4 regions of the Photorhabdus machadonis genome follow, and region 1 is predicted to be linked to each of the others. Evidence: predicted binding sites of a transcription regulator. Region 1 holds the regulator's gene; each other region holds the start of a gene.
The links. The regulator CRP, encoded in region 1, controls carbon source genes, mostly activating them, when cyclic AMP is high. The targets are predictions, from matches to a motif close to ATGTGANNNNNNTCACAT.
Positions count from the first base shown of each region.

Region 2: adhE (bifunctional acetaldehyde-CoA/alcohol dehydrogenase) is a predicted target of CRP. The motif match lies at 3,070-3,087, and genes of this name have one in related genera.
Region 3: udp (uridine phosphorylase) is a predicted target of CRP. The motif match lies at 6,927-6,944, and genes of this name have one in related genera.
Region 4: ACUN2T_RS09180 (NupC/NupG family nucleoside CNT transporter) is a predicted target of CRP. The motif match lies at 6,889-6,906, and genes of this name have one in related genera.

Region 1 covers NZ_CP199761.1:425,504-433,302, forward strand. Annotated here, with positions in the region: gene ppiA (peptidylprolyl isomerase A) at 5-574, shown strand; gene ACUN2T_RS02105 (YcgJ family protein) at 597-1,037, opposite strand; gene ACUN2T_RS02110 (aminodeoxychorismate synthase component II) at 1,283-1,858, shown strand; gene argD (bifunctional acetylornithine/succinyldiaminopimelate transaminase) at 1,982-3,193, shown strand; gene crp (cAMP-activated global transcriptional regulator CRP) at 3,242-3,874, opposite strand; gene ACUN2T_RS02125 (OsmC family protein) at 4,196-4,603, shown strand; gene ACUN2T_RS02130 (phosphoribulokinase) at 4,726-5,595, opposite strand; gene ACUN2T_RS02135 (YheU family protein) at 5,616-5,834, opposite strand; gene ACUN2T_RS02140 (hydrolase) at 5,831-6,811, opposite strand; gene ACUN2T_RS02145 (LysE family translocator) at 6,915-7,523, shown strand; partial or broken gene tauA (taurine ABC transporter substrate-binding protein) at 7,576-7,732, shown strand; gene murP (PTS N-acetylmuramic acid transporter subunit IIBC) at 7,731-7,799, opposite strand, start outside.
Region 2 covers NZ_CP199761.1:2,668,826-2,676,624, forward strand. Annotated here, with positions in the region: gene ACUN2T_RS12710 (thymidine kinase) at 1-176, shown strand, start outside; gene adhE (bifunctional acetaldehyde-CoA/alcohol dehydrogenase) at 304-2,952, opposite strand; partial or broken gene ACUN2T_RS12720 (YchE family NAAT transporter) at 3,364-4,010, shown strand; gene ACUN2T_RS12725 (ABC transporter substrate-binding protein) at 4,572-6,209, shown strand; gene oppA (oligopeptide ABC transporter substrate-binding protein OppA) at 6,345-7,799, shown strand, end outside.
Region 3 covers NZ_CP199761.1:610,086-617,884, reverse strand. Annotated here, with positions in the region: gene ubiB (ubiquinone biosynthesis regulatory protein kinase UbiB) at 48-1,688, opposite strand; gene ubiJ (ubiquinone biosynthesis protein UbiJ) at 1,675-2,325, opposite strand; gene ubiE (bifunctional demethylmenaquinone methyltransferase/2-methoxy-6-polyprenyl-1,4-benzoquinol methylase UbiE) at 2,327-3,082, opposite strand; gene rmuC (DNA recombination protein RmuC) at 3,155-4,465, opposite strand; gene ACUN2T_RS02940 (DedA family protein) at 4,616-5,146, opposite strand; gene ACUN2T_RS02935 (tyrosine-protein phosphatase) at 5,221-6,003, opposite strand; gene udp (uridine phosphorylase) at 6,097-6,852, opposite strand; gene pcp (pyroglutamyl-peptidase I) at 7,636-7,799, shown strand, end outside.
Region 4 covers NZ_CP199761.1:1,852,016-1,859,814, forward strand. Annotated here, with positions in the region: gene ptsI (phosphoenolpyruvate-protein phosphotransferase PtsI) at 1-675, opposite strand, end outside; gene ptsH (phosphocarrier protein Hpr) at 860-1,117, opposite strand; gene cysK (cysteine synthase A) at 1,713-2,666, opposite strand; gene cysZ (sulfate transporter CysZ) at 2,782-3,552, opposite strand; gene zipA (cell division protein ZipA) at 3,772-4,704, shown strand; gene ligA (NAD-dependent DNA ligase LigA) at 4,766-6,784, shown strand; gene ACUN2T_RS09180 (NupC/NupG family nucleoside CNT transporter) at 6,973-7,799, shown strand, end outside.

The DNA of each region.
Region 1 (7,799 bases):
CAGAATGTTTAAACGTATTTTAGTGACGCTTGTAACTGCATGTTCTCTGAGCGCAATGGCACCTTTGGCTCTGGCTGTGGGTGAAACCCATGTGAAGCTGACGACAACAGAGGGTAATATTGAACTGGAATTAAATAGCCAGAAAGCGCCGATTACAACCAAAAACTTTATTGAATACGTCAATGAGGGTTATTATAACAACACAATTTTTCATCGGGTGATCCCGGGATTTATGGTTCAGGGGGGCGGTTTTACCAAAGACTTGCAGCAGAAAGCGACTAAAGAATCCATTAAAAATGAAGCGGATAATGGGCTGCGTAATTTACGCGGAACGATTTCTATGGCGCGTACTGCTGATAAAGACAGTGCGACTAGCCAATTTTTTATCAACGTAGCAGATAATGCTTTCCTTGATCATGGTCAGCGTGACTTTGGCTATGCAGTATTTGGTAAGGTCGTAAAAGGTATGGATGTTGTAGATAAAATTTCTCAAGTAAAAACTGAAAATGTTGGTCCTTATCAGAATGTGCCGGTGAAACCCGTGGTGATCCTGTCTGCTAAGATTGTTCCTTAACTTCTTTCTGAGACATTAATGATCAACTGCGATTATGGCAGTTTTTGGTCTCTTGGGGCGTTTTCATCTGATGAATAATCGGGCCTTCGTTTGAATGAAGGCCCGTTTTACAGTTATTCATACATTTTCTTGGTGAATTCTTTATTTCTTCGGTTCGTGGATAATATCTGTCTTTGTAGCATTTTTTCTCTTTACTCTCGCAGTGAACACCATTACTCAAAGTGTAGGATGAAAGGTCAACATCTTTCCCATCACCAATTATTTCTTTCAGGCGCTCCGATACTTTTTTCCCTAAATATCTTTCGGTGAGTTTTAGCGATAAGCCTTGCTGATCAGCGCAGTATGCTCCTTTTTTATCACAAATAACCCCTTGTACCGGAAAGAAAATATTTGCAGATTTAGTTATAGCCAGCGTGGGGAAGGACAGCAAAAAAAGAGATGCTATAGCCAGTTTTGTCTTCATAACAATTACCTTACTTATTGAATATCAAAATAGAGCCTATGTTTTGTAGCGGTATCAGAGTACGTTGATTGAGGAAAAAGTAATCATTGATTTTGTTACACTATGCTACAAGTGCTTATGTGCTATGATAGCCGCCCCGTTGTCGTTAGGCCGTTTTACCTGAAATCATGTTGTTCATGATAAAACAAGTTGCAGGATTGGCAGGACAACAAATACAGCGATAAAAATGGGTAGGATAGACTCCTATGTTATTAATAATAGATAACTATGATTCTTTTACGTATAACTTATATCAATATTTTTGTGAATTAGGAACAGATGTTTTAGTCAAGCGCAATGATGAATTACAGCTTGAAGATATTGAGCGATTGGCACCTACACATCTGGTTATTTCCCCAGGCCCTTGTACCCCAAATGAAGCAGGAATTTCTCTGGTTGCGATTTCTCATTTTTCGGATAAATTGCCGATTCTGGGTGTTTGTCTTGGGCATCAGGCAATTGGGCAGGCATTCGGGGCCAGTGTGGTAAAAGCCAGGGAAGTGATGCATGGGAAAACTTCTGCCATTCATCATAATCAGCAAGGTGTGTTCAAAGGACTAAACCGGCCATTAACGGTTACCCGTTACCATTCATTGGTGATTGCTGCAGAGACTTTACCCGCCGTTTTTGAAGTCACTGCATGGAGTCAGCATAACGGCAATGTAGATGAGATTATGGGAATTCGTCATCGTACTCTGCCCCTGGAAGGTGTGCAGTTCCATCCTGAAAGTATTCTCAGTGAACAAGGGCACCAGCTACTGAGTAACTTTCTTAGATATTAACCCGATACCAATAATTTCTTCATTTATTCATCTTTTTCATTTGCCCATCTTTGATTTTTTATGCATATTAAATGATTATATTTTCATTTTTGAATGGCGTATATATAAAAAACGGGTGGGAAAATGATGGAGCATGCTGGAGTAAACAGAAATACATACGATCAAGTCATGTTGCCAATTTATTCACCGGCCCAGTTTATACCGGTGAAAGGGCAAGGCAGTCGTGTATGGGATCAGCAAGGGAAAGAATATATTGATTTTGCCGGTGGTATTGCTGTTATGGCTTTGGGGCATTGTCACCCTGCATTAGTGGATGTTTTAACGCAGCAAGGGGAGAAACTTTGGCATATCAGTAATATTTTCACCAGTGAACCAGCTTTGATACTCGCGCAGAAACTGATTGATGCAACTTTTGCGGAGCGGGTATTTTTTGCCAACTCGGGAGCGGAAGCGAATGAAGCCGCATTTAAGCTGGCGCGTCACTATGCTATTACCCGTTACCATCCATATAAAACCAAAATCATCGCATTCCATCAGGGTTTTCATGGTCGTACTCTGTTTACTGTCTCTGTTGGTGGTCAACCAAAATACGCTGATGGTTTTGGGCCAAAACCCGCAGATATTATTCATGTGCCTTTTAATGACTTAAATGCAGTAAAGGCGGTCATGGATGATCATACTTGCGCTGTTGTATTAGAACCTGTTCAGGGTGAAGGGGGAGTCACGCCGGCGACACCCGCATTTATTCATGGGTTGCGTGAACTTTGCGATAAGCATCAGGTACTGCTGGTATTTGATGAAGTACAAAGTGGGATGGGACGTACCGGTAAGTTATTTTCTTATATGTATTATGATGTTGTGCCGGACATTATCACCACAGCGAAAGCATTGGGAAGTGGTTTCCCTGTTAGCGCTATGCTGACTACGGCGAATATCGCTTCGGCGATGGCACCGGGGACTCACGGCACAACTTATGGTGGTAATCCGCTGGCTTGCGCGGTTGCAAATGCCGCTTTTGACATTATCAATACGCCAGAGGTCTTGAATGGTGTTGAAAAACGGCATCATTTGATTGTGAATTTTCTGAACGATATCAATCAAAAATATTCGATATTTGGTGAAATCCGTGGCAAGGGATTGCTGATTGGTGCGGAACTAAAAGCGCAGTATCAGGGAAAATCTAAAGAGATCCTGCAACTGGCGGCTGAAAATGGTCTGATGTTATTGAGTGCTGGTAGTGATGTACTGCGTTTCACGCCTTCGCTGATTATCAGTGAAGAGGAGATAGCCCAAGGGATGGAACGGCTGGAGAAGGCAATTAGCCAGTTGGTGTAACAAGGATAAGAGAAATCAGCGCAGTATCATGCGCTGATTAATCCGGAATTAACGTGTACCGTAAACAACAATTGTTTTGCCGTGTGCGGAGATCAGGTTTTGATCTTCCAGCATTTTCAGAATACGGCCAACCGTTTCACGGGAACAGCCAACAATCTGGCCAATTTCCTGACGAGTGATTTTGATTTGCATCCCGTCAGGGTGAGTCATTGCATCGGGTTGTTTCGCCAGATTCAGTAAAGTCTGAGCAATCCGGCCGGTCACATCCAGGAAAGCCAGGTTACCGACTTTCTCAGAAGTTGTTTGCAAACGGCTTGCCATTTGGGCAGATAAACGCATTAAAATATCCGGGTTTACCTGAATCAGTTGACGGAATTTTTTATAGGAAATTTCCGCTACTTCACAGGCGCTTTTGGCCCGTACCCAGGCTGTACGCTCTTGTCCTTCTTCAAATAATCCAAGTTCGCCAATGAAATCTCCCTGGTTTAAATAGGAGAGGATCATCTCTTTGCCTTCTTCATCTTTAATCAAAACTGCAACAGAACCTTTTACGATGTAGTAAAGCGTCTCTGCTTTTTCGCCTTGATGAATAAGCGTGCTTTTGGATGGATATTTATGAATATGGCAGTGTGACAAAAACCATTCAAGAGTGGGGTCTGTTTGTGGCTTGCCGAGAACCATTCGCTTCATCCTCTGTTGTTATCGCTGCCTAAATAACACGAGAACCTAAAAGTTTCTCGTCAGGCTGGCATATAAAGACACTAGCTTAACATATTAGTTTGCTGAAAAACCGACAGGTGAGGGTTTTATATAGGTTATCTGAAATTTGAAACTTGAGTATTGATCTTAACCCACATATACCTGGACCTGCTTCTGTTTTTAACACAGGAAAAGGTTTCTGTCTTGTCTTGTATTGTTTCAGCACAATAAACTGCTCATTAGATTGCCAGTTTAATACTGAAAGAGTAGGCTTTGATGCAAAAAATGACTTAAGAGGTACTTATGCAAGCGCGGGTAAAATGGGTTGAAGGGTTGTCTCTTTTGGGGGAGTCGTCTTCGGGCCATCAGATCATGATGGATGGAAATGCTGGTGATAAGGCACCAAGCCCAATGGAAATGGTATTAATGGCAGTGGGTGGTTGCAGCACGATTGATGTTATTTCTATTTTACAGAAAGGCAGATATGACCTAAAAGATTGTGAAGTGAAATTAACCTCCCGCCGTCGTGAAGAGGCACCACGCTTGTTTACTTCTATTAATCTGCATTTTATTGTTACCGGCAAGGATTTAACAGAGAAAGCGGTTGAACGTGCCGTCACGCTTTCTGCTGAGAAATATTGTTCTGTTTCGTTGATGTTGGGGAAATCAGTTGAGCTTACCCACAGCTTTGAAATTAAAGAGACAGATTAAGATATTATTTCCTGATTGAAAAATAACGACAGGTAACTAATATCAGTTACCTGTTTTTTTAACTGAATAATATAAGAAGTGGATTCAAACACTGGGTTTTCTAGATTTATCCCAGGTTTTGATCAACAAATTTTTTCCCCTTCCAGTAATCGCTGTACCAATGGTGTCATAATTAATTCCATGGCCAGTCCCATTTTTCCGCCGGGAACCACGATGGTATTAATACTTGAAACGAATGAGCCCTGTAACATGGATAACAAATACGGGAAATCAATTTGAGTCAGATCACGGAAACGGATGACGATAAAACTTTCATCCAGAGAAGGAATGGCTTTGGCTGAAAATGGATTGGACGTATCAACAGTCGGGACGCGCTGGAAATTTATATGTGTCCGGGAAAATTGGGGGGTAATGTAGTTAATATAATCATCCATAGAACGAACAACGGAATCCATCACGGCTTCCTGTGAGTGTCCCCGTTCTCCGGTATCGCGGATAAGTTTCTGTATCCATTCAAGGTTGACAATCGGCACCACCCCCACCAGCAGATCGACATGACTGGCAACATTATGTTGTGGTGTTACCACGCCACCGTGCAGGCCTTCATAAAACAGCACATCGGTCTGCTTTGGTAAGGTTTCCCACGGAGTAAATGTACCGGGGAGCTGGTTGTAAGGCACTGCGTCATCATAGGTGTGAAGGTACTTACGGCAGCGGCCTTCACCGGTCTCACCATAGTCAATCATGGTTTTCTCCAGCATGCCAAAATCATTGGCTTCTGGCCCAAAATAACTGATATGTCTGCCTTGCTCTTTGGCTTTACGGATTGCTGCGTCCATTTCAGGGCGGGTATAACGGTGGAAACTGTCTCCTTCTATCTGTGCTGCGCTGATGTTAAGTTGCTGGAAAATCTTACGGAAAGCTAAACTGGTTGTTGTTGTTCCGGCACCGCTGGAGCCGGTAATCGCAATAATTGGATGTTTGGCGGACATAAGCAGTAAACTCCATAGTGTTAAGAATGGAACATTTCTTTTGGCATAATATTGATGCTCTCATGCAGTTCAGACCACACCAGCATAACATCCCCCTGTTCCAACTGACGACGTATGTCAGCGACTTTCTGCTCAAGGGATTTTTCATCTTCGCCGTAGTCAGTGCCTTCCCGCAGGATAAAACTCTCTATCAAATTTAGCAGAGTTTCTGGTTCCAGTTGTTGCCATGGAATAATCATCGTTGTTGCTCCGGATAAGATGACAGCCAGCTTGGAATACGTTGTTCCAGCCACATTTGTGGTTTCTTCAGTGAACCACTGACAAAGCCGACATGTCCACCGTATTCTGTTAATTGGTATTCAATATTTTTGGGTAGTGTTTTGAGGTCGGGAACGACTTCCGGTGTCATAAAAGGATCGTCTTTTGCATGAATAATCAACAGTGGCACAGTAATGTCAGGCAGGCGTGGCAGAGCGCTGCACTGGCGGTAGTAGTCCGCTGCATCTTTAAAACAGTGGATTTTTGCGGTCACAATTTCATCAAATTCTCGAATATGCTTCAATCCTTTTACCTGAGACAGATTGATAGGTAGCGAACCCGGGTAGCGGAGCAATTTGCGGGTAACATTACGTTTTAGATTGTTAAGCAAATAGCGCTCGTAAACCTGAGAAAATCCTTTTTCTATCCGGCTGGAACAGGCTTCTAACATCAGAGGGGCAGAAACAATGACTGCTGCATTGAGCTGGGCCTGCGTTTTTTCTTCTGCCAGATAGCAGGCCAGCATATTACCGCCGACTGAATAACCCACGGCTGAGGTTGGTATATCACCGTAGGTCTGTTTTAACCAGTTCAGAAAATAACGGGCATCGCTTGTTTCGCCAGAATGATAGAGACGTTTTTGGCGGTTCGGTTCACCACTGCATCCACGGAAATGCATGACAACGCCAAGCCAGCCTTTTTTCTGACAAGTATGAAGCAAACCGTGAGCATAAGGGCTATGGAAACTGCCTTCCAGACCATGAAACAGGATTAGCCGTGGCTTATGTGCTGCGGTTGCTGGATCTTCACTCCATGCCAGGTCAACAAAATCGTTATCTGGCAGATTAAGTCGTTGCCAGTAGGGTTGCAGTTCAGGATACCGCCGCACCAGACGCGGGAGCAATGTTTGCAAATGCGGATTACTGGCTCCGGTTAGAGGACGAAAGATATCGGACATAATGGTTTCGAGTTAAATTGATTAGTTATCTTGTATGGTGAATAACATACTGATATTTTCTGTGAAAGGGAAACGCCATTATTCAGGATGAAAGGAACCATTCATGACAGCAAGCCTGATTTTTTCATTAACAACTTTTTTGTTTATTTCTGCTATTACCCCAGGTCCAAACAATATGTTACTGACCTCATCGGGTGCAAACTTTGGTTTTATCCGTTCTTTGGGATTGATATTTGGGATTCTTCTGGGAATGCAGACGATTTTATATCTGTCCGCTTTCGGTGTGGCGGCATTACTGCTGGTTTATCCTACTATTCACACGATAATGAAAATAGCGGGTAGTCTCTATTTACTGTGGTTAGCATGGAAAACGGCAACAGCCAGTTACCGGCGTCTGGATACCCAAGGTGGCGTTGTCATCAAGCCGGTGCGTTGGTATCAGGGTTGGTTATTACAGTTCCTGAATCCGAAAGCCTGGCTGATGGGGTTGGGATCGGTTGGCAGTTACAGTATTGCAGGTGAACAGTATCTCTATTCCATCATCATTATTAGTGTCGCAACGATATTGATAAGTTTTTTGAGTAGTATCGTGTGGACTGGTTTTGGTTCGTTGATTGGAACATTACTTCGTAGTCGCAATGCCTGGTTTATTTTCAATATTATGATGGGAATATTAACAGCAACCTGTGTGCCATTGATCTGGATTGGATAATTTAATTCGTTAATTTAATTTTGGTTATAAAGAATATTTATTCATTCTTTAAGTGACGATTGCTTATCAAACTTCGCCAGAGCCGGCAAAAGTCGTCCAGTATCATGGTGATTTTGTCCGGCAATTTGGTGCTGATGTTCAATGGCGCAAATTTGACAGTGGTTCTGCTGTGGGCGCTGACTTCCCGTGATATGCAAATCGGTAATATCAAGTTAAATCGACATTTTTATTGCCGAACAGCAGAGTCAGGACAAAACCACTGATATAAGCAACCAC
Region 2 (7,799 bases), 2.2 Mb from region 1:
TGAAAACTATTTGCCATTGTGGGCGTAAGGCAAGCCGTGTATTACGTTTTGATGGAGAAGGTGTGGCTATTTATGATGGTGAACAGGTTGATATTGGTGGTAATGAAAAATATGTGTCTGTTTGCCGTAAGCACTATATGGATGCTATCCGTGAGGCTAAGGAAAGACGAAGATAAGTTTATATCCTGTTGTCTGTTGTAAAGCTTCCTGAGGCCGTTTGAGGGGTTGGGTTAGCCTTGAGAAAATGGGCAGAGGTAACGCTAAAGGGGGCTAATATCAGCCCCTTTAAGTGGTTTAAATCAGTTAACAGCCTGTTTTTTTCGGGGGAGCTGGTGTTACCTCTGTTTCTGAGAATTCACGTCCATAGAATGAATCCAGCAATAGTTGTTTCAGCTCAGAAATTAGAGGGTAGCGTGGGTTAGCACCAGTGCATTGGTCATCGAAGGCATCTTCAGACAACTTATCAATTTTCGCCAGGAAATCAGCCTCCTGAACACCGGTTTCGCGGATAGATGCTGGGATACCCAGTGTCGATTTCATCTCTTCCAGCCATGCCAGTAGTTTTTCGATTTTTGTTGCCGTATGGTCGCCGGCCGCAGACAAACTAAGATGATCTGCAATTTCAGCATAACGACGGCGGGCTTGCGGGCGATCATATTGGCTGAATGCAGTCTGCTTAGTTGGGTTATCGTTAGCGTTATAGCGGATAACGTTACAAATCAACAGTGCGTTAGCAAGACCATGTGGAATGTGGAACTCAGAACCTAATTTATGTGCCATAGAGTGACATACACCCAGGAAAGCATTAGCAAATGCAATACCCGCAATAGTTGCAGCATTATGAACCCGTTCACGGGCAATTGGGTTAGCGGCACCTTCGTGATAGCTGGCTGGGAGGAACTCTTTCAGCAGTTTTAGCGCTTGCAGTGCTTGCCCGTCAGAGTATTCGTTTGCCAGGACCGATACGTAAGCTTCCAGGGAATGGGTGATTGCGTCCAGACCACCAAAAGCACACAGTGATTTTGGCATATTCATCACTAGGTTGGCATCAACGATAGCCATATCCGGTGTCAGGGCATAATCAGCCAGTGGATATTTCTGACCGGTTGCATCATCAGTGACAACAGCGAAGGGTGTCACTTCAGAGCCTGTACCGGAAGTTGTGGTAATCGCTACCATTTTCGCTTTAATCCCCATTTTGGGGAATCGGTAGATACGTTTACGGATATCCATAAACCGCAGGGCTAATTCTTCGAAATGTGTTTCAGGATGTTCATACATCACCCACATAATTTTGGCTGCATCCATTGGAGAACCACCACCCAGGGCAATAATGATATCCGGTTTGAATGAGTGCATTTGTTCTGCACCCTTACGCACAATGCTTAGGGTAGGGTCTGCTTCAACTTCAAAGAAAACTTCGGTTTCTATCCCGTGGGATTTCAGCACATCAGTGACCTGATCAGCATAGCCATTATTGAATAAGAAACGGTCTGTTACGATGAAGGCGCGTTTTGCACCATCGGTTGCGACTTCCTCTAATGCGATAGGCAGTGAACCGCGGCGAAAGTAAATTGATTTCGGAATTTTATGCCACAGCATGTTTTCTGCTCTTTTCGCCACAGTTTTGGTGTTGATGAGATGTTTTGGCCCTACGTTTTCAGAGATGGAGTTTCCTCCCCATGAACCGCAGCCCAGTGTCAGCGATGGGGCAAGTTTGAAATTATAGAGATCCCCGATACCTCCTTGGGAAGCGGGTGTATTTACCAGAATACGGGCTGTTTTCATTTTTTCGCCAAAATATCTGATCCGTGCCGCTTGATTGTCCTGGTCAGTATACAGGCAGGATGTGTGACCAATGCCCCCCATTTCAACCAGTTTTTCTGCTTTCTCTACCGCGTCTTCGAAATTGTTTCCACAATACATCGCGAGTAATGGCGACAGTTTTTCGTGGGCAAAGGGCTCTACTTTATCAATCAGGCTTACTTCTCCAATTAGGATTTTGGTTCTTTCCGGAACATGAATACCTGCCATTTCAGCAATTTTCGTTGCGGATTGACCAACAATCTCTGCATTTAGGTTACCGTTTTTCAGGATGATATCTTGAACCGCTTTCAGTTCCTTACCTTGTAACAGATAACCCCCATGAGTAAAGAAACGTTTACGCACCTGATCATAAACAGAATCCACTACGATAACGGATTGCTCTGAAGCACAGATAACGCCGTTGTCGAAAGTTTTGGACATCAGAATGGAGGCAACAGCGCGTTTAATATCAGCTGATTCGTCAATGACGACCGGTGTGTTACCGGCACCAACACCGATTGCCGGCTTACCAGAGCTGTATGCCGCTGTTACCATACTTGGGCCACCGGTCGCCAGGATCAGGTTGATATCCTGGTGGTGCATCAATGCACTGGAAAGTTCAACAGACGGCTCATCAATCCAGCCAATAATATCCTTTGGTGCACCGGCTTCAACCGCAGCACACAGAACCAATTCAGCTGCTTTATTCGTTGCTTTTTTAGCGCGTGGATGGGGTGAAAAAATAATACCGTTACGGGTTTTCAGGCTGATTAACGCCTTAAAAATAGCGGTGGATGTTGGGTTAGTTGTTGGCACGATACCGCAGATTAAGCCAATAGGTTCGGCGATAGTGATGGTGCCGAATATTTTGTCTTCGGACAAAATGCCACAGGTTTTCTCATCTTTATAAGCGTTATAGATGTATTCGGAAGCGAAATGGTTTTTGATCACTTTGTCTTCGACAATCCCCATCCCTGATTCCGCCACGGCTAATTTTGCTAAAGGGATGCGTGCGTCTGCGGCTGCAAGGGCTGCGGCACGGAAGATTTTGTCAACTTGCTGCTGAGAGAAGTTGGCAAATTCACGTTGTGCTTTTTTAACCCGGGCAACCAGCTCGTTCAATTCAGTAATATGAGTTACAGTCATAAAGAGGTACTCCTGAAAATATTAAAAACCTTTTAATATCAATAAATAAGTGTTTTGTGGACTATTTGGTTTGGTGATTTTATGATGGCTACAGGTTACCATTTGGTATTAAATAGATATTGATCTTAATCACATAAATTCCAAGCTGACTCCATTCAGCTTGAGTGAGTGATCATTATTGTTCGTTGGGTGATAAAAGCGCTAATCAGGTTGAATATTTAACCTAATGAAAGAATTGGGTTAACGACTTGTTATATAAGACATTTTGAATTGAAAAATGCGTTTCCGGCAATGGAAATCGAAGCGTTATCCGTATAATGTAAAGAAAAAATTAAGTTTTCTATGATTTTTGGGTGAGTGAGCATATGAAAATATTTTCATTAACACTGCGTAACTCAAGAGGGGGTATACGTGGGTGACTTACTGCTGGATCTTCTTGGTTACATTAAATTTTTTGTTGGGTTGTTTGCGCTCGTCAATCTTGTTGGTATTTTGCCGGTTTTTATCAGCATAACTCACTACCAGGCTCAGGTCAGCCCGCAATAGAACTAATTTTATCGCCAATACTTCGGTTGCCATCATTTTTATGGACAGCTTTGCTACTGGGTGATTCGATACTGCGGACGTTTAGCATTTTCATCGACTCTTTCCGTATTGCTGGTGGGATCCTTGTTGTCACCATCGCTATGCCGATGATTAACGGTAAACTTGGGGAGGACAAGCAGAATAAGCAAGAAAAATCAGAAACAGCCATTAGAGAGAGTGTTGGTGTTGTGCCGCTGGCATTGCCGTTAATGGCTGGCCCCGGGGCGATCAGCTCTTGTATTGTTTGGTGTTCCCGCTATCAGGGGCGGCAGAATTTTATTGGGTTGGTGTTAACCAGCGCTTTGTTTGCTTTTTGCTGTTGGTTGTTATTCCGATCAGCTCCCTTAGTCGTCAAATATCTTGGGCAAACAGGCATTAACGTTATCACCCGAATTATGGGGCTGCTATTGATGGCTTTGGGAATCGAACTGATTGTGACAGGGATCAGAGCATTATTTCCAAGGTTACTCTGATACGATTGACGATAAAAGGTGCTGGATTTTTTTCGAGTCAAATTACAAATTATAATATTCTTGTCATTTTTATTATAAAGCCTGTTTTATGGGCTTTTCTTACTTATTTTACTGGTACTTCCTGAATTTTATACAAATAACCCAATATTTTTCTAAATTATTCTTGCCTGCTAGTTCAATCTGTAACTGGTTGCTTCCACCACAGTTTTGTGATGAATGTAGGTTTTTAATTTGCATTGATTGCAATTTGTTAAAATTATGTTTATTTTCATCTATGGACTACCTTTGTTTACTATTTTAGTTAAGTTAAATGTAAATAAAGTGATGTATATCAATTTCTTATGGCGTTTTATGGGATGTTTTATCAATTAATGTAATAGACTGCATTAAGTTGTTTGTTAAGGAGGTTTTTTACAATATGGGAAGGGTATTTTAACAATTGATATGATAAGTCGCCTTTAATATTTAATCTGTTACTTTGAGCTAAATAATGTGAAGGTACTGGCCCTTATAGGATATATGCGAAATGAATGAGCAGGTTCACCAAACTGGAGGTAAAAAATGAAGATCAAGCAATTAAAATTACATAAGTTTATTTCCTGTATATTTTTATTATCGGTATTTCCTGTTACGGCCGTGTTTGCCGCTGACGTCCCAGAGGGTGTGAAGCTCGCGGATAAACAGCAGATTATTATCAATAATGGCACAGAAGTTGCCTCGCTTGATCCACATAAGGTCGAAGGTGCGCCGGAAACCAACATTATTCTTAATCTCCTGGAAGGATTAGTCAGTACGGGTTCCGAGGGAGAAACTGTTCCAGGAGTTGCGAGCCATTGGGAAAATCAGAATTACAAAATCTGGACTTTTTATCTGCGTGATAATGCTAAATGGAGTGATGGAACCCCCGTCACTGCCCATGATTTTGTGTATAGCTGGCAACGATTAGCTGATCCAAAGGTGGGTTCACCTTATGCCAGTTATCTTCAATATGCTTACGTTGAAAACATTAATGATGTTCTAAAAGGCAAAAAATCTCCTGACCAGTTGGGGGTTAAAGCGCTGGATGATCATCGTTTGCAGGTTACTCTGACGCATCCCGTGCCTTATTTCGTCAATATGCTCAGTCATACGGCAATGAAACCAGTGAAAAAGGATCTGGTTGAAAAATTGGGTAATAAATGGACTCTGCCAGAAAATTATGTGGGCAATGGGGCGTATCGGTTGAAAGAGTGGGTGGTGAATGAGCGAATTGTGATTGAACGGAATCCACAATACTGGAATAACGGTAAGACTATTATTGAGCAAGCGACGCTTTTACCACTTCAGTCCGAAACCAGCAGTGTTAACCGCTATCGTAGTGGGGAAATAAATATCACCAACAGCGCTATCCCTCCGGATTTGTATCGGAAAATGAAAAAAGAGATCCCTGATCAGATGCACGTCAGCCCTTATCTCTGTACGTTCTATTACGAAATTAACAATAATAAACCCCCGTTTACTGATGTAAGAGTCCGTGAAGCCGTTAAGTTAACTCTCGACAGGGAGATTATTGCGGGGAAAATTATGGGACAGGGGCAAATACCGGCCTATGGTTTTACTCCAACGTTTATCGGTGGCGGTGATTTTTCTAAACCAGAGTGGGCTGACTGGACACAGGAACAGCGCAATAAGCGTGCCAGAGAATTACTGGCGCAGGCGGGTTTTCATCAGGCGAATCCGCTGAAGTTCACATTGCTGTACAACACATCTGATCAAAATAAACAGCAAGCTATTGCCGCCGCTTCCATGTGGAAAAAGAATCTGGGAGCTGATGTGATTTTACAGAATCAGGAATGGAAAACTTCTCTCGAAAGCCGCCACCAAGGGAATTATGAGGTTACCAGAGCAACCTGGTGTGCGGATTACAATGAACCTACTGCGTTTTTAAATATGTTGCTTTCTCATAGCAGTAATAACACGACTTTCTACCAGAATAAAAATTTCGATAGCTATCTGGAGCAGGCGTTAGCCGCTAAAGATGCGGCTGCACGTAAGAAGTTATACCAACAAGCTGAATTTCAACTTGATAAAGACTCGGTATTGATTCCCGTTTATTACCGAGTGAGTGTACGGCTTGTTAGCCCATCAGTGGGAGGGTTTTCAGGGAAAGACCCATTGGATTATATGGATATTAAGCGGCTGTATATGATAAAAAATTAGACATTAGTTTTACTCAAAAGAGTTACTGGCCCTGCAAACAAAATCGTTCCTTTTGAATGCAGGTGATAATCCGACCCGTATTTCTGGGCCTCGACTGATAAAAAGTCTGACGATGTAAAATTGGAGTAGAAAAAGATGATAAACACAACTAAGAATAAATTACTTACTGTCAGCATCAGTGCTGTACTAAGTATGGTAGTGGCGAGTCAGGTATTTGCTGCAAAAGTGCCAGATGGTGTTCAATTAGCTGATAAACAGGTTTTAGTTCGTAATAACGCCTCTGAGCCGCAATCGCTGGACCCTCATAAGATTGAAGGGGTGCCGGAATCACATTTGGCTCGCGATCTGTTTGAAGGTGTTGTAATCGTTGGGCCGTATGGTGAAATTTTGCCGGGTTCTGCAACCCGTTGGGAAAATAAAGACTTTACCGTTTGGACATTCCATATGCGTAAAGATGCTAAGTGGTCTAATGGTGACCCTGTCACTGCTCATGATTTTGTTTACAGCTGGCAGCGTTTGGCTGATCCTAATACGGCTTCTCCTTATGAAAGTTATCTCCAATATGCCCATATCACGAATATTGATGACATCATCAGTGGCAAAAAGAAACCGGATACTCTGGGTGTAAAAGCACTGGATGACTATACATTACAGCTCACATTGAGTGAAGCGATTCCTTATCTGCCAAAGCTTTTGGCTCACCCCTCAATGTCGCCGGTTCATCGAGCTACGGTGGAAAAATATAGCGAAAAGTGGACTCAGCCGCAGAATTTTGTAGGTAATGGCGCTTTCAAACTGAAAAACTGGGTGGTCAATGAACGTATTGTGATGGAACGTAGCCCAACATACTGGGATAACAAAAATACTGTTATTGATCAGGTCACTTTCCTGCCAATTTCCTCAGAAGTAACAGATGTAAACCGTTATCGCAGCGGTGAAATTGATATGACTTATGCCAATTTGCCGATTGAGCTATTCCATAAACTGAAAAAAGAGCTCCCGAACGAGTTGCATATCAACCCATATCTATGTACTTATTATTACGAAATTAATAACGAAAAACCGCCATTTAATGATCCTCGCGTCCGTACTGCATTGAAATTGGCTATGGACCAAGACATTGTGACAAATAAAGTAAAAGCACAGGGTGATATCCCTGCTTACGGTTTTACACCGCCGTTTATTGATGGTATGAAAGAGGTAAAACCAGCGTGGTTTACTGAGTGGAACCAGGAAAAACGTAACCAGGAAGCCAAAAAATTACTGGCTGAAGCGGGTTATACTAAAGATAATCCATTGAAATTTAACTTGCTTTACAATACCTCCGATCTACATAAAAAAATTGCAATTGCAATAGCTTCTGTCTGGAAGAAGAATTTAGGTGTTGATGTTCGTTTGGAAAATCAGGAATGGAAAACTTTCCTTGATACCCGACATCAGGGCAATTACGATGTAGCCCGTGCTGGCTGGTGCGCCGATTACAACGAACCTTCTTCATTCCTTAATATGTTACTTTCTTACAGCAGTAATAACACCTCTCATTATAAGAGCAGTGAATTTGATAAGCTGATGAAAGAATCCCTGCAAGTA
Region 3 (7,799 bases), 180 kb from region 1:
GCTCACTATATGACGAACTATATACTCGAAAATACCGAAGACAAATTTTACTTTGTTTTACTTAACTGACACCAGCCAAACAGCCATGAAACGACACCGACACCCATAAACAACCAAGGAATATTGACTAAGCCAGACAACAAAAACAAACTCCCACAAAGAAATAGTGTCGCACCAACACCGAACAAATACTGTGACTGTCGCTGTTTTATCTGCTGCCCTTTTAACTGATCTGATAGCTTCTCAATGTTGGCTTGCAAATGTTTATGCTGTTGAAGACTGCCATACACTAATTCAGGTAGTTCCGGCAACTTTTCTGCCCAATAAGGTGCTTTTTCTTTCAGCGCCCGAATAACAGCCGGCAATCCAACCTGGCTATGTAACCACTCCTCCAGAAATGGTTTTGCTGTTTTCCACAAATCAAGCTGCGGATAGAGCTGTCGTCCTAATCCTTCTACATACAAAAGCGTTTTTTGCAGAAGCACTAACTGAGGCTGCACTGCCATATTAAAACGGCGGGCAGTATTAAATAGATTCAGAAGAACATGACCAAACGAAATTTCCGCCAGTGGCTTCTCAAATATTGGTTCACAGACTGTACGGATTGCAAATTCAAAGTCTTCAACATTAGTATCACTGGGAACCCAACCTGAATCCACATGAAGTTCAGCAACTTTCCGGTAATCACGATTAAAGAAAGCGATAAAATTTTCCGCCAGATAACGTTTATCATCCTTATTAAGCGAACCCACAATACCGTAATCAATACCAATATAAAACGGATCTTCAGGATGCTCATAACTGATAAAAATATTCCCAGGATGCATATCCGCATGGAAAAAACTGTCACGAAAGACTTGAGTAAAAAAGACCTGTACTCCCCGTTCAGCCAGCAATTTCATATTGGTGTTCTGCGCTTCCAGTGCTGCAATATCAGAAACCGGGATACCATAAACCCGTTCCATCACCAAAACATTTTCACGGCAATAATCAGAATAAATTTCCGGTACATAAAGCATTGAGCTATTTTCGAAATTACGGCGAAGCTGAATTGCATTAGCAGCTTCACGCAGTAAATTCAGCTCATCAATCAACGTCTTTTCGTATTCCCGCACCACTTCACGAGGGCGTAAACGACGCCCATCAGGCAGCAACATAGGTACCCAATTAGCCAGGCGGTACATTAACCGAATATCCGCTTTGATAACCGGCAGAATATCAGGGCGGATCACTTTGATAACAATTTCCTGACCATTCTCTTTTAACCGGGCAGTATGTACCTGCGCAATTGAAGCAGAGGCCAAAGCTACAGATTCAAAATCATCAAACCAGATTTCCAGCGCCCCCCCTAAAGAGGCTTCAATATATTGACGAGCCAGAGCACCGTCGAAAGAGGCAACTCGGTCTTGCAACAACGCCAGTTGATCAGCTATCGCCGGAGGAAAAAGATCACGCCGTGTTGAAAGCATCTGTCCAAATTTAATCCAGACAGGACCTAACTCCTGTAAGGCAAGTCGCAGCCTCTCCCCGAGCGATTTATCTTTATGTCTATTCGGGATCCAAAACAACAAATAACGTCCAAAACGAAGAGGCCAAGTCAAGCGAATCCGAGGAATCAGCTCATCCAACCCGTAAGAAAGAAAAACCCGTATGATCAAATAAAGGCGCCTTAATTCACCTGGAGTCATATTTTTCCTCTAATACTGTCAATCGTTGTTCTATTTGACTGATATCTTTAGTCAACACGCTGACCTCTTCGCTGAAATAAGCCACTTCAAGCGCATTTGGTGCCAGTTTCCATTCCTCCGTTAATGTTTCCACCAGATAATTTTTCTGACATTCTATTGAGCTGGAAACAAACTGAAATCCTTTTTTAATGGCCTGACTGATGCCTTCAGCAGCGATATCCCCGAGATAAGGGGAAAGATAATGGGCCAAATCCCATTCAACCATATCCAACAAAGCAGACCATTGCTGAACAACCTGCATATCCCCTTCAATAACCATTTCACCACTATTAAGCAACCTGGAAATTTGTTGTCGATCCCGTAGCGTAAGCAAAGCAGCAAAGTTAGTTTTAACCGTGCAATCGGCAGATTCAGCCCATTGACTTAATACATCCACTTGTTTTTCACTGAATACTAATGTGAGTGGTGTATTCATTTCTTGCAGTTCAATCGACAAAACTTTGCCCACCAGCCGCATACGGGCGGGCCTTAATACAGGTTCGCGGTACAACAGGTGATTCAACGATCTTTCCATCACTGCGGTTAAGACCGGCATAAGTGTGGAATTAATAGCTGTACTCAATGATGGTCTTTCCATCTTAGAATTTAAAACCTCTGTGTAGCGCAACAATACCGCCGGTCATATTGGTATAAGTCACCTGTTCGAAACCCGCATTTTCCATCATGGTTTTAAGTGTTTCCTGATCAGGATGCATACGAATGGATTCCGCCAAGTAGCGATAACTGTCAGCATCCTGGACAAAAACCTGCCCAATTTTTGGCAGTACATGAAAAGAGTATGCATCATAAGCTTTGCTTAATGGTGCGAGCAACGGTTTAGAAAACTCAAGTACCAATAAGCGCCCACCCGGTTTCAAAACCCGAAACATAGAACGCAGGGCTTTTTCTTTTTCAGTTACATTACGCAAACCAAAAGAGATAGTGATGCAATTAAAATAGTTATCAGGGAAAGGCAACGCTTCCGCATTAGCCTGCACATAGCTGACATTACCAACAATACCGGTATCACGTAATTTCTCACGCCCAACCTTCAACATAGACTCATTAATATCAGCAAGAACAACTTCACCCGTTTCACCAACTATACGAGAAAACTTGGCGGCCAAATCTCCGGTACCGCCAGCTAAATCAAGGACTCTCTGGCCTCGGCGAACACCACTGGCATGAATAGCCATACGTTTCCAAACACGATGAATGCCAAACGACATCAAATCATTCATTAAATCGTATTTTGCCGCAACGGAATGAAATACTTCGGCTACCATACCTTCTTTTTCATCTTTGGCTACGGTGCGGAAACCAAAATGTGTGGTTTGTTTCGTTTGGTCTACCATGTTATTTGCCCGTTTTTTATTCAAACTGTTATAAAAGTGTATCAGCCTTTCAGATAAAACCCTATCCTGGCGTTAATCATTAGCACAGGAGGGTTGGTTAGCCTTATTAGACAATTCGGGATCAATAGAACGTTTCACCTCAACCCCTAACTTACGAAACCCTTCTGCCTGGCTTATCAGATTACCACGCCCCTCAGTGAGCTTGTTCATTGCCAACCGATAACTCATCTGAGCTTTATCCAGGCTTTGCCCTAAGCCTTGCATATCATCAACAAACAAACGCATCTTATCGTACATACGGGATGCCTTATCCGCGATTAAACGCGCATTCTGACTTTGATATTCATAGCGCCACAAGTTATTAATAGTACGTACAGCAACTAATAATGTTGATGGACTAACCAGCATAATATTGTGTTTAAGTGCCTCATCAAGCAGCTCAGGCGCCCTGTTGAGCGCAACCAAATAAGCAGGTTCAATCGGAATAAACATCAGTATATAATCCAGCGATTTCAACCCGGGCAACTGCTGGTAATCTTTGCGGCTCAAACCACGGATATGACCTTTAATTGAGCTAATATGCTCCTGAAGGGCTGATTCCCGCTGGTGCTGATCTTCACTATTAAAATAACGCTCATAAGCGACCAGCGACATTTTGGCATCAATCACCACATCTTTCCCTTGCGGCAGATGAACAATCACATCGGGTTGGAAGCGGCTGTTACCCTCTGCCTTGATATTCACCTGAGTGCGAAATTCATGTCCTTCCCGTAAACCGGACGCTTCCAGAATACGCGCCAGCACCACTTCCCCCCAATCTCCCTGAATTTTGTTGTCACCTTTAAGTGCATTGGTCAGATTGACTGCTTCTTTCGCCATTTGAACATTCAGTTGCTGCAAGTTACGGATTTCATGTGCAAGAGTATGCCGTTCACGGGCTTCCTGACCAAAACTCTCCTGTACCTGACGGCGAAAACCATCAAGCTGTTCACGAAATGGTGCCAGAAGACTATTGAGACTCTGCCGGTTTTGTTCATCAGTACGACGGCCTGTTTGTTCAAAAATACGGTTAGCCAGATTTTCAAATTGGGTATTCAGGCGTAGTTCACTGTTGATCAATAACCGCTGTTTCTCTTCGGCAGCAAGACGGTTCTCTTCCAGACGTGTAGTCACTTCCCGCAACTCAGATTCTTGCACGTTATTGATTTCTCTCTGAGCCCGTAATTCTTGGTTCAGTTGCTCACATTCAACCCGCCAGTAAACAGACTGCTCAAGTTTTTCATTGGCAACTGCAAGCTGACTACTCAGTTCCCGTAACTCCAGTTCCTGCTGCTGAATACGTTGATGAATGAAAAGCCAGACGAGAGCCCCACCGCCCAACAGGCCACCAAGAACGCCAATCAACGTATATAACAACTGGATATCCACTTGTATTTCCTCTGTTATATTCTTCGACCTGTTAAGTTAAATTAACACTGTATAAATGTCCAGGTTGATTTACACAAGTGTCTCAGCCTGCGAAGCCGCTCTCAATTAACTTATCCATTGAGATAACCATTGCAAACCAAAAGCGCCCGGAGCTAATACCCCAAAAGACCAGATAAGTGCGGAACAGATATTGGCAATCTGGAAGTAACGCAACGGCATGGTACAAATACCTGCCACCAATGGCACAATTGCCCGGAATGGCCCAAAAAACCGACCAAAGAAAATGCTCCAAATACCCCAGCGCTCAAAGAAATTATGCGCTCGTGTCAGCAATTGTGGTTTACGGGAAATAGGCCAAATTTTACCAACATCACCTTTAAAATGCGCACCAGCGATATAGGATACCCAATCGCCCAAAAAAGCCCCTACTGCGGCGGCCAACCAAATTGACCAGAAGTTAAGGCCACTTTCACCTATTAATGCACCTAATCCAAGCAAAATGATCGTTGCAGGCAATAACAAGGAGAAAAAAGCCAGAGATTCACCAAAAGCAAGTAAGAAAACAATCGGCATGATCCAGGTATCGTGTGCTTTAACAAAAGCGACTACCAATTCAACTATTTCATGAAGGCTCAAATTCAAATTCCTGTATTGATTAATACCACATTCAATTTAACCACTGTTGTATTAACCAGAATTAAACCAACTTCTTATTCAAGGAAATAACCTTGTAATTTCTGACGGGCAGAAAAATCAAGGCCAAGATCTTTCTCCAGCCATACATCTACACTGCCATAATTCTGGTTAATACTGTTTAGTGCCGCCATTAAAAATTCTTCTCTGACGGAATAAACATAAGCGAATTTCTCAACCATATCATCACTCATGGTTTTCGCGTGTTCATTTAACAAATACTCACGGTAAGGTGCCAGTGTGGCGTTCGTCACCAAATAATCTTCCATTACCGTATCTAAATCGGCTCCAAGTGCAAACAACACCAGTGCAGAACCCACACCGGTTCTGTCTTTACCTACCGCACAATGTTGTACTATCCCGCCCTTTTCTGGCTGTTGCAGCAACTTAACTAATATCTTATAGGCCTCATTATTCAAAGGCAGTAATTTATAAAGACGGAACATAAATGACTGCGGATCAAATTGTTCCAACATCTCTGATGTCAATTTTTCCAGATTCGCATTCACTTCCTTAGATAATGGATTGGCAGGAGCATGATGATAATTAGCCCCATGCCATATCTGATCAGGCTTATCGTCTATTTCACCTATGTCACGATAATCTATGATTTGAAAGAGGTTTTTATTTGTCAGAAAAGATTGGTCTTTTTCCGTTAAACGATCCAAAGCACCGGAGCGAAAAAGTAAACCTGATTTAACTTTCCCACCATTGGCTACCGTTTTACCGCCTAAATCACGAAAATTAATCCCGCCATGAAGGGGAAGTACTGATGGGTGCAATAAAGATGTTGTAATCATGATGACTCTTAATTAGTTGTAAATTTTAAAACATTAACAGATTTCTGTTTAAAAGAAGAGTGAGCCGGAATACTCCGGCCCAAAAAGTATTATTTACAACAAACGGCGAGCAGCTTCGACTACAATCCCCAATGCGTTACTTTCTGTTTTCTTAAGTAACTCAACATCAGGAATTTCCTGCTGAGTACGGTTAACAATAACACCGGCAACCATGCCTGCACGCAGCCCCTGGCTTGCACACATAGTCAACAAAGTTGCAGATTCCATTTCATAGTTCATGACACCCATCGCCTGCCATTCCGCCATTGAGCCTTTAAAACGGCTCACAACACGGCCGGAATAGGTATCGTAGCGTTCCTGACCAGGATAAAAAGTATCGGAAGAGGCCGTTACACCCACATGTGTCGTTGTACCGGAATCTTTTGCGGCTTCATACAGTGCAGTAGTACAGTCAAAATCGGCAACCGCCGGGAATTCCATTGGCGCAAAATGCAAGCTAGCGCCATCCAAACGAACAGCGGCCGTGGTTACCAGCACATCACCAACATTAATATTTTCCTGGATTGCGCCTGTTGTCCCAATACGCAAGAAAGTACGAACCCCCAATTGCGCTAATTCTTCAACAGCAATGGAAGTTGACGGGCCACCAATACCCGTGGAACAGACAATAACCGCTTTACCATCAATTTCTGCACGCCACGACGTGAACTCACGCAAAGAAGCAAGATGAACTGGGTTATCCATCAATCTTGCAATTTTTTCCACACGTTTCGGATCGCCTGGAACAATAGCTAAAGTTGCGCCTTGCAGGTCGCTTTTGGTCAGACCTAGGTGAAATACATCAGACATATCAGACTCCTCAAAGGGAAGAATTTATAACGAAATTAGTTGAAATCTACTGTATTGAGCATTTAGACATCTTTTAGTGATAAATATCACTTCAAAGTAAGATAAAAAAGAAAAACGTACATTATTTTGAGATGCAAGTCACAAAACAATCATAAAATGAGTCAAAATAAGCGGACTATTATAAAGAAAAAAATTAACACATGCCTAAATAGTAATCACAAACTCAAAAATAAAGAACTGGGCGTTTCCTTTCTACCATAAGCTAAACTGAATACGCTCATATTATAGAGCAAACAGCCAATTATTTAATTATATTTATGATTTGAACAATATTGGGAACAGAATATATCCAAATGGCTAACTTGATTTATTAATTGTCAAGACGAAAAAAATGACTATCTCATCGAAATTTTCTATCCAGAGAATTGATAGCAGTAAATATCGTTCTAGTCATAAAGAAATATACACCCCAATAACCGTTAATTTCCAAAAATAAAAATAGCCACTATTATTAAAATTTATGTCATAATACTTAAAAGCAACAGCACAATGATCCGAATGATTTTTACAGTAACTTTCTCCTATGAAAAACATATTTAAAAATCAACTGCATTTCACCCTATAATTAACGAGGAAATATTATTTATTATTTTTCACCATATTCTCTTTATATTTTCAACAAAAATAAAACAATTACCAAATATAGATATCACCGTCACCCTTTAATAGGATACATATTGTTTAAACATATCAGAACCTTTCCATCATACAGGAGCACTACCTATGGCAAGACAGAAAATAGTTTTAATTACAGGTTTTGAGCCTTTCGGCAATGAAACGATTAATCCATCATGGGAAGCAGTCAAGCAGTTACAAGGGCGCGAATTGTGTGGAGCGCGTATAGAAGCACGCCAACTTCCATGCGTGTTCGACGTCTCCCTGACTTG
Region 4 (7,799 bases), 1.4 Mb from region 1:
GTTATTTACCGCGTCCAAGATCAGGTAATCACCATTTTGGATTGCTGCTGTTGAATGGGTGGTACCAACGATCGCTGGAAGTTCAAGAGAACGGGCCATGATTGAGGTATGGGAGGTACGACCACCTAAATCGGTAATGAAACCAAGAACTTTTTCCAGATTGAGTTGCGCAGTTTCAGATGGGGTTAAATCATTGGCGACCAAAATAACTTCTTCTGAAATCGAGCCAAGATCGACAATGGATATACCCAGAATGTTTTTCAGCAAGCGTTTACCGATATCACGCACGTCGGTGGCACGTTCTTTCAGGTATTCATCATCCAATTCTTCAAGGGCTTGGGCCTGAGTTTCAATCACGGAATAAACCGCAGCATCTGCGGCTTTGAAATCGTTTTTGATTAACGAAATAATTTCTTGCTCAAGTTCTTCATCTTCCAGCAGCATGATATGCCCTTCGAAGATTTCCGCTTTTTCTTCTCCGAGGTTTTTTGCCGCTATATTTTTGATTATTTCTAACTGAGATGAGGCTTTTTCACGACCTAGTTTGAAATGGGAAATTTCCTGTTCGACTTGTTCTTGACTGATTTTTTTCTGATTGATAATAATGGGGTCTTCTTTCAGTAATAATGCCTTACCGAAAGCGATGCCTGGTGATACTAATATGCCTGAAATCATGATGTTACCTAACTACTAATAATTATTTTTTAAAGAGCCAGCCCGCAGATGGTTTGCTGTTTTAGGAAATGCATTTAAACTGACATCCCCGGATAAGAATCTATCCAGGGATGTGGAGCGGCTAAGTGAATATCAGTTTATTCACAATCTCTGAATCTTGACTGGCGTTGTGGTCAACGGAAGGTTATTCCAGTTCTGCCATCAATTTAACCAGATGTTCAATCGCTTTTTGCTCATCTTCGCCTTCAGCAGAGATGGTCACAACCGTGCCTTGAGTTAGTCCTAAAGTTTGTAGCTTAAACAAGCTTTTCGCACTGGCTGTTTTGCCACCGGAAGTCAGTGTAATGTCGGAAGAGAAACTTTTTGCTTCTTTAACAAACTGTGCAGCGGGACGGGTATGTAGGCCATTTGGCGCAGTAATAGTGACTTCTTGCTGGAACATGACGTTTCCTCAATAACTTAGATTTTTGCTATGTAAGTTAAAAAATTGTAATAAACAAATCTTAACTTGAGTATTCATTAACTGCCTATCCCAGTAGGGCGCATTTATGCTTAAAGTGCGAGCCCGGCAATATTTCGACAAAAGCGATAAATAGCTTTTGAGCGCCCTTTAGTTTTACCCGAAGGGGGAGAGAAACGAATCACTCCTTACGTACACTCCGGGTTATGCGTGCTGTCCGTGTTCACTATTCTTTCACAAGAACGTCATTCACAAGAACGGGCCGTATCAATTGCGCCTACTGGGATAGACTATAAGATTGATAATGTAATAAAAGATTTTATCGATTATCAAAAAAATTATTCTTTTCGATGCTTCTGATTGATAGTTTGAAGTAAAGATAGATCACAAAACTACTTAACTGAAACTACTACTTCTGGTAATTAATTTCGAGCATCGAAATAATTATTATTGGTTAAATACTAAACCCATTGTAAGAAATCATCTAGTAAAGTGTAAAAGTTTGATCTACTGCACAGAAAAAGCACCATTTAGGTGCTTTTTTGTCAATAAAACTAAGTAACTTACTTAAATACTTTTATTCATCAGACAAGTCAGTAAACAATGCACTGCTCAGATAGCGCTCACCTGATGAGGCCAGAATGACGACGATATTTTTATCTTTATACTCCGGTTCCTGAGAAAGTTTCACTGCGGCTGCAACAGTAGCACCGGAAGAGATACCCGCCAGAATACCTTCTTTCACCATGATGTCACGAGCGGTTTTGATTGCCTCGTCATTACTGATTTTGAAAACGCGATCAACCAGTTTCAGATCAAGGTTATCTGGAATAAAACCAGCACCAATGCCTTGGATTTTGTGTGGGCCGGGTTTCACTTCTTCACCGGCCAGAGTCTGGCTGATTACAGGTGAGTCTTCGGGTTCTACTGCAACCGCAGTGACGTTTTTACCTCTAGTGTTTTTCAGGTAACGGGTAACGCCTGTTAGTGTGCCGCCAGTACCTACGCCGGTAACAAATGCATCTACTTCACCATCGGTATCTTCCCAGATTTCTGGGCCAGTGGTTTTTTCGTGGATTTCTGGGTTTGCCGGATTGCTGAACTGTTGCAGGATAATATAGCGATTGGGGTCACTGGCCTGAATTTCATTGGCTTTCTCAATGGCCCCTTTCATACCTTTAGCGCCTTCAGTTAGCACGAGATTTGCCCCCAGTGCTTTTAGTAGCTTGCGGCGCTCAATACTCATCGTTTCTGGCATAGTCAGCGTTAATTTATAGCCACGAGATGCCGCAACGTAGGCAAGTGCAATCCCGGTATTACCACTGGTTGGTTCTACCAATTCTTTTCCTGGCTGTAGGATACCGCGTTTTTCAGCATCCCAAATCATGTTAGAACCAATACGGCATTTTACACTAAAGCTTGGGTTACGAGACTCGACTTTTGCCAGAATACGTCCATTGCCAAAGTGTTTTAAGCGAATTAACGGGGTACGACCAATTGTTAAAGAATTATCTTCGTAAATTTTACTCATACTCGTCTTTCAACTCCCTTTAGTGATATCCGGTCAACGATACGCCAACAATCAGGTTATGGAAATATAGTTTGAATATATTCTTATTGCCTTAAAGAATAACATTTGAATGAATTTATTTTACAATACAAAACCCGTGTTGATCTCGATAGCGATCTACCCATATTGCAGTGGCAGCGCATACTGCGATAGGCATAATCACCAAATTGACGATAGGTATCATTGTCAAAATACTTACCAGCGCACCAAACTGTAGATTATTCATTTTGTTTTGACGAAGGGCGTCACGCATTGTTGAAAAACTGACTTTGTGGTTATCAAATGGATAATCACAATACTGAATCGACAACATCCAGGCACTGAAAATAAACCAGAGCACAGGTGCGACAGTTTGCCCGATAACAGGAATAAAATAGAGAAGCAGCAAAACCAGGGCGCGTGGAATATAGTAGAGCAGTTTTACTAATTCTCGTTTTAGGATGCGTGGAATATCTTTTACCAGTTCCATAACGCCGGTATCCGGTGCAGAAGTGCCTGTTAAATCAGCTTCCAATTTTTCTGCCAGTAATCCATTAAACGGAGCTGCTATAAAGTTCGCTATCGTGCTGAATAAATAAGTAAAAATCAGCAAAACAGAAATTACTGCCAGTGGCCATACAATGTAACTGAGCCATTGCATCCAATCCGGTACTTTGTTCAGTATCCAGGGGATCCAGTTTTCCAGTTTTTGGTAGAGCCACCAGAATGAACCACCAAGTAACAAAATATTTGCCAATAAGGGCAATAGAACAAATCTTTTAATACCTGGGCGAGTAATTAATCTGCAACCTTGCACCAAATACTGAAAGCCGCTCAAATTTTTTGGTGATTTTGTCAAATTAAGCATACTTCCTATTCTCTCCTGTATGATTGAAACGCTATCATATAGGCAGGATTTTCGACTGACTAGTATTGTTCTGTATAAAAAAAAAGCAAAAAGTGCTTGTCCGGCATCTTTCTGATAAGAAAAGTGTGTATAAGCTTGCACTTGTGTTATTTGACAAATACAGTTAATACAGAAAATGTTTCGCCGTGGTGGCATATTAATTAAACAACAGAGATAGCAATGATGCAGGATTTGCGTCTGATATTAATCATTGTTGGTGCGATAGCAATAATAGCTTTGCTGTTACATGGGTTGTGGACCAGCCGTAAAGAGCGTTCTTCGCTTTTTCGTGATCGCCCAGTTAAACGTCATAAACATGATCGTCAGGAGAGTTTCGTCGATGACAGTGATGATGACGCGTTTGACAATCAACAAAAGCCTTACGCCCATAAGCAGGTGAAACCTCATCAGGAATATAAAACTGAGCCGGTTATTGAGTGCCGTCAGCCAAAGTTGACTGAAATGGATGTTGCTACGTCTGAAGAAAGCAATGATCCGTTGCTGACTGGTCATCAGCCTGAGACTACAACCCGAAAAGCAGTAGTAGAAATAGCAGAGCAGGAACCTCAGCTTGGCTTGTTTGAATCCGAAGGACGGGATGAGCCTGAGAAAAATCGATCTCAGGCGGAAGAAAGGCCTCAGGATATGGCAAAAGAGGGAGATGGTGAGCAGGAAGTGCAGGCCAAAGCAGCAAAGGAAATCGTTTTGGTTCTTCATGTGGCAGCACACCACGGTCAGGCACTGAATGGTGAGCTCTTGCTGCAAAGTATCCTGCAATCTGGCTTCCAATTTGGAGAAATGCACATTTTCCACCGCCATTTGAATCCATCAGGCAGCGGTCCGGTGTTATTCAGCCTTGCTAATATGGTGAAACCGGGTTCATTTAATCCTGAAACAATGGCTGATTTTACCACTCCAGGGGTTTCCATGTTTATGATGGTCCCTTCTTACGGGGAAGCTAATCAGAATTTTAAGCTGATGCTACAGGCGGCTCAGCGTATTGCTTCTGATGTTGGGGGAGTGGTGCTTGATGATGAGCGCAAGATGCTGACACCACAAAAAATCGAATTGTATAAAGCACGTATTCGCAGCACACTTGATGTTCAGGTATAATCAATTTATCAAATGTTCAAGCCTCCGCCAGTCGGGGGCTTTTTATCGCTGGTTATAAGTCATGAAATCAACGGCTCAACAAATAGAAAATCTCAGAATAACACTGCGTCATCATGAATATCTGTATCATGTCATGGATGCACCAGAGATCCCTGATGCAGAATATGATCGGTTAATGCAGGAATTAAAGGTTCTTGAGGAACAATACCCAGAGCTGATTACATCTGATTCACCGACACAGCGGGTTGGTGCTGTTCCTCTAGCTGCTTTTGAACAAGTCCGCCATGAAATTCCCATGCTATCACTGGATAACGTATTTGATGAAGAGAGTTATTTGGCGTTTGATAAGCGGGTGCGTGACCGCCTGAAAGATGATCAGGATTTAGTGGTGTGCTGTGAGCTGAAACTGGATGGCCTGGCTGTGAGTCTGTTGTATGAAAATGGTGAACTGGTACAGGCGGCGACCCGTGGTGATGGTACAACAGGGGAAAACATTACATCAAATGTCCGGACTATCTGCGCAATTCCACTGCGCCTGACCGGAGAGAATATTCCAACCCGTATTGAAATTCGTGGTGAAGTTTTTATACCCCAAAAAGGATTTGAGAGGCTGAATGAGGAAGCACGCCGCACCGGCGCAAAAGTATTTGCTAATCCACGTAATGCAGCGGCTGGCTCTCTGCGTCAGCTTGATCCCCGTATTACCGCTAAACGGCCATTGGCTTTCTTTTGTTATGGTGTTGGTGTATCGGAAGGGGGGGAATTGCCGGCCAGTCACTACGAGCGATTGATACAGTTTAAGCAATGGGGATTGCCGATCAGCGATAAAATTAAAGTTTGTACTGATAGTCAACAGGTTATTGATTTTTACCACGATATTGAAAACCAGCGTTCAACATTGGGGTTTGATATTGATGGTGTTGTTATCAAAGTGAATTCGCTGGAATTACAGAAAACGTTAGGTTTTGTCGCCCGTGCGCCACGTTGGGCAACAGCATTCAAATTTCCTGCTCAGGAGCAAATGACGATTGTCCGCGATGTTGAATTTCAGGTCGGTCGTACAGGTGCTATCACCCCGGTAGCGCGTCTGGAACCGGTGCTGGTCTCTGGTGTGACTGTGAGTAATGCGACATTGCACAATGCGGATGAGATTGAACGTTTAGGTTTGCGTATTGGTGATACTGTTGTTATCCGTCGTGCTGGTGATGTCATTCCAAAGGTTGTGGGTGTTGTGGAGGACAGAAGGCCACAGGACAGTGATGAAGTTGTTTTTCCTGAACATTGTCCGGTGTGTGGGGCGGATGTCGAGCGGATTGACGGGGAGGCTGTAGCGCGTTGTACTGGTGGTTTGGTCTGTGGCGCTCAACGTAAAGAAGCACTGAGGCACTTTGTTTCCCGGCGGGCGATGGATGTTGACGGTATGGGAGAAAAGATTATCGATCAACTGGTGGATAAAGAGTATATCGAAACCCCGGCGGATCTTTTCAGGCTTACTGCGGGTAAATTGACCGGGCTTGATCGTATGGGGCCGAAATCCGCGCAAAATGTGGTAGATGCGTTGGAAAAAGCGAAAAAAACCACATTTGCTCGTTTCCTCTATGCGCTGGGTATCCGTGAAGTTGGGGAAACGACCGCCGCTAATCTAGCCGCTCACTTTGGCTGCCTGGATAAATTACGTGCCGCTGATGAAGAAGCTCTGAAAGAGGTCCAAGATGTTGGTGAAGTGGTGGCAAAACATGTGGTTAACTTCTTCAATGAACCTCATAATCAAAAAGTTATCGATGACTTGATTGATAATACCGGTATCAATTGGGAACAAGTTGTTGTAACAAAGGCTGAGAAGATTGACAGCCCATTCGCAGGTAAAACAATTGTGCTTACTGGCTCATTGCATCAGTTATCCAGAGATGAAGCCAAAGATAAACTTGTTGCGCTTGGGGCAAAAGTGGCTGGTAGTGTTTCTAAGAAAACAGATTTGGTGATTGCTGGTGAAGCGGCCGGTTCGAAATTGGCTAAAGCTAATGAGTTAAATATTTCAGTTATTGATGAAAAAGAAATGATCCGTTTATTGGGTGAATAACTTTTTGTTTGTATTCTGTTTACTGATTATTGAGAGGTTTTCTCAATAATCAGTGATGTTTGATAATGTGTTTTCGAATCTGGCTTTATACGATTCAGCTGAAAATGTGATATCTATCCCATTTAATCGCCTTTTATTACATAGAATGCATTTTATAAACTAGCTTTCTGTTGTGTTTGGAGTGTGATATGTCTCAAATCCTGCATTTCCTTTTAGCTCTGATTGTCATTGGCGGCCTTGCTATTCTGGCGAGCAGTAACCGTAAAGGTATTCGTCCTCGTTATATTATTCAGTTGCTTGTTATTGAACTTGTCCTTGCGTGGTTTTTCCTGAATTCAGGTGTTGGTCAGGAATTTGTCATGGGATTTGCCGGCTTGTTTGAGCATTTATTGAAATTTGCGGGGGAAGGGACGGAATTCATTTTTGGCGGCATGATGGATGCAAAACTGGCATTCTTCTTTCTGAATGTATTGTGTCCGATTATCTTTATTTCCGCATTGATTGGTATTTTGCAGCATATCAAAGTATTGCCAATCATCATTCGGGTTATTGGTACTCTGTTGTCTAAGGTCAACGGCATGGGGAAATTGGAATCATTCAATGCAGTAAGTTCTCTGATACTGGGTCAGTCCGAAAACTTTATCGCTTATAAAGATGTGCTGGGAAAAATGTCTGAGCGCCGAATGTACACGATGGCTGCAACTGCAATGTCAACAGTTTCCATGTCAATCGTCGGTGCTTACATGACCATTTTGGCACCTAAATATGTTGTGGCGGCATTGGTGCTCAATATGTTCAGTACCTTTATCATCTTGTCATTGATTAATCCGTATTCTGTTGACAGCGAAGAAGATATTCAGATGAGCAATCTTCACGAAGGCCAAAGTTTCTTCGAAATGTTGGGTGAATATATTCTGGCTGGTTTTAAAGTCGCACTGATTGTTGCCGCTATGTTAATTGGCTTCATTGCCTTGATTGCGGCTATTAACGCGCTGTTTAGCATGATTTTTGATAT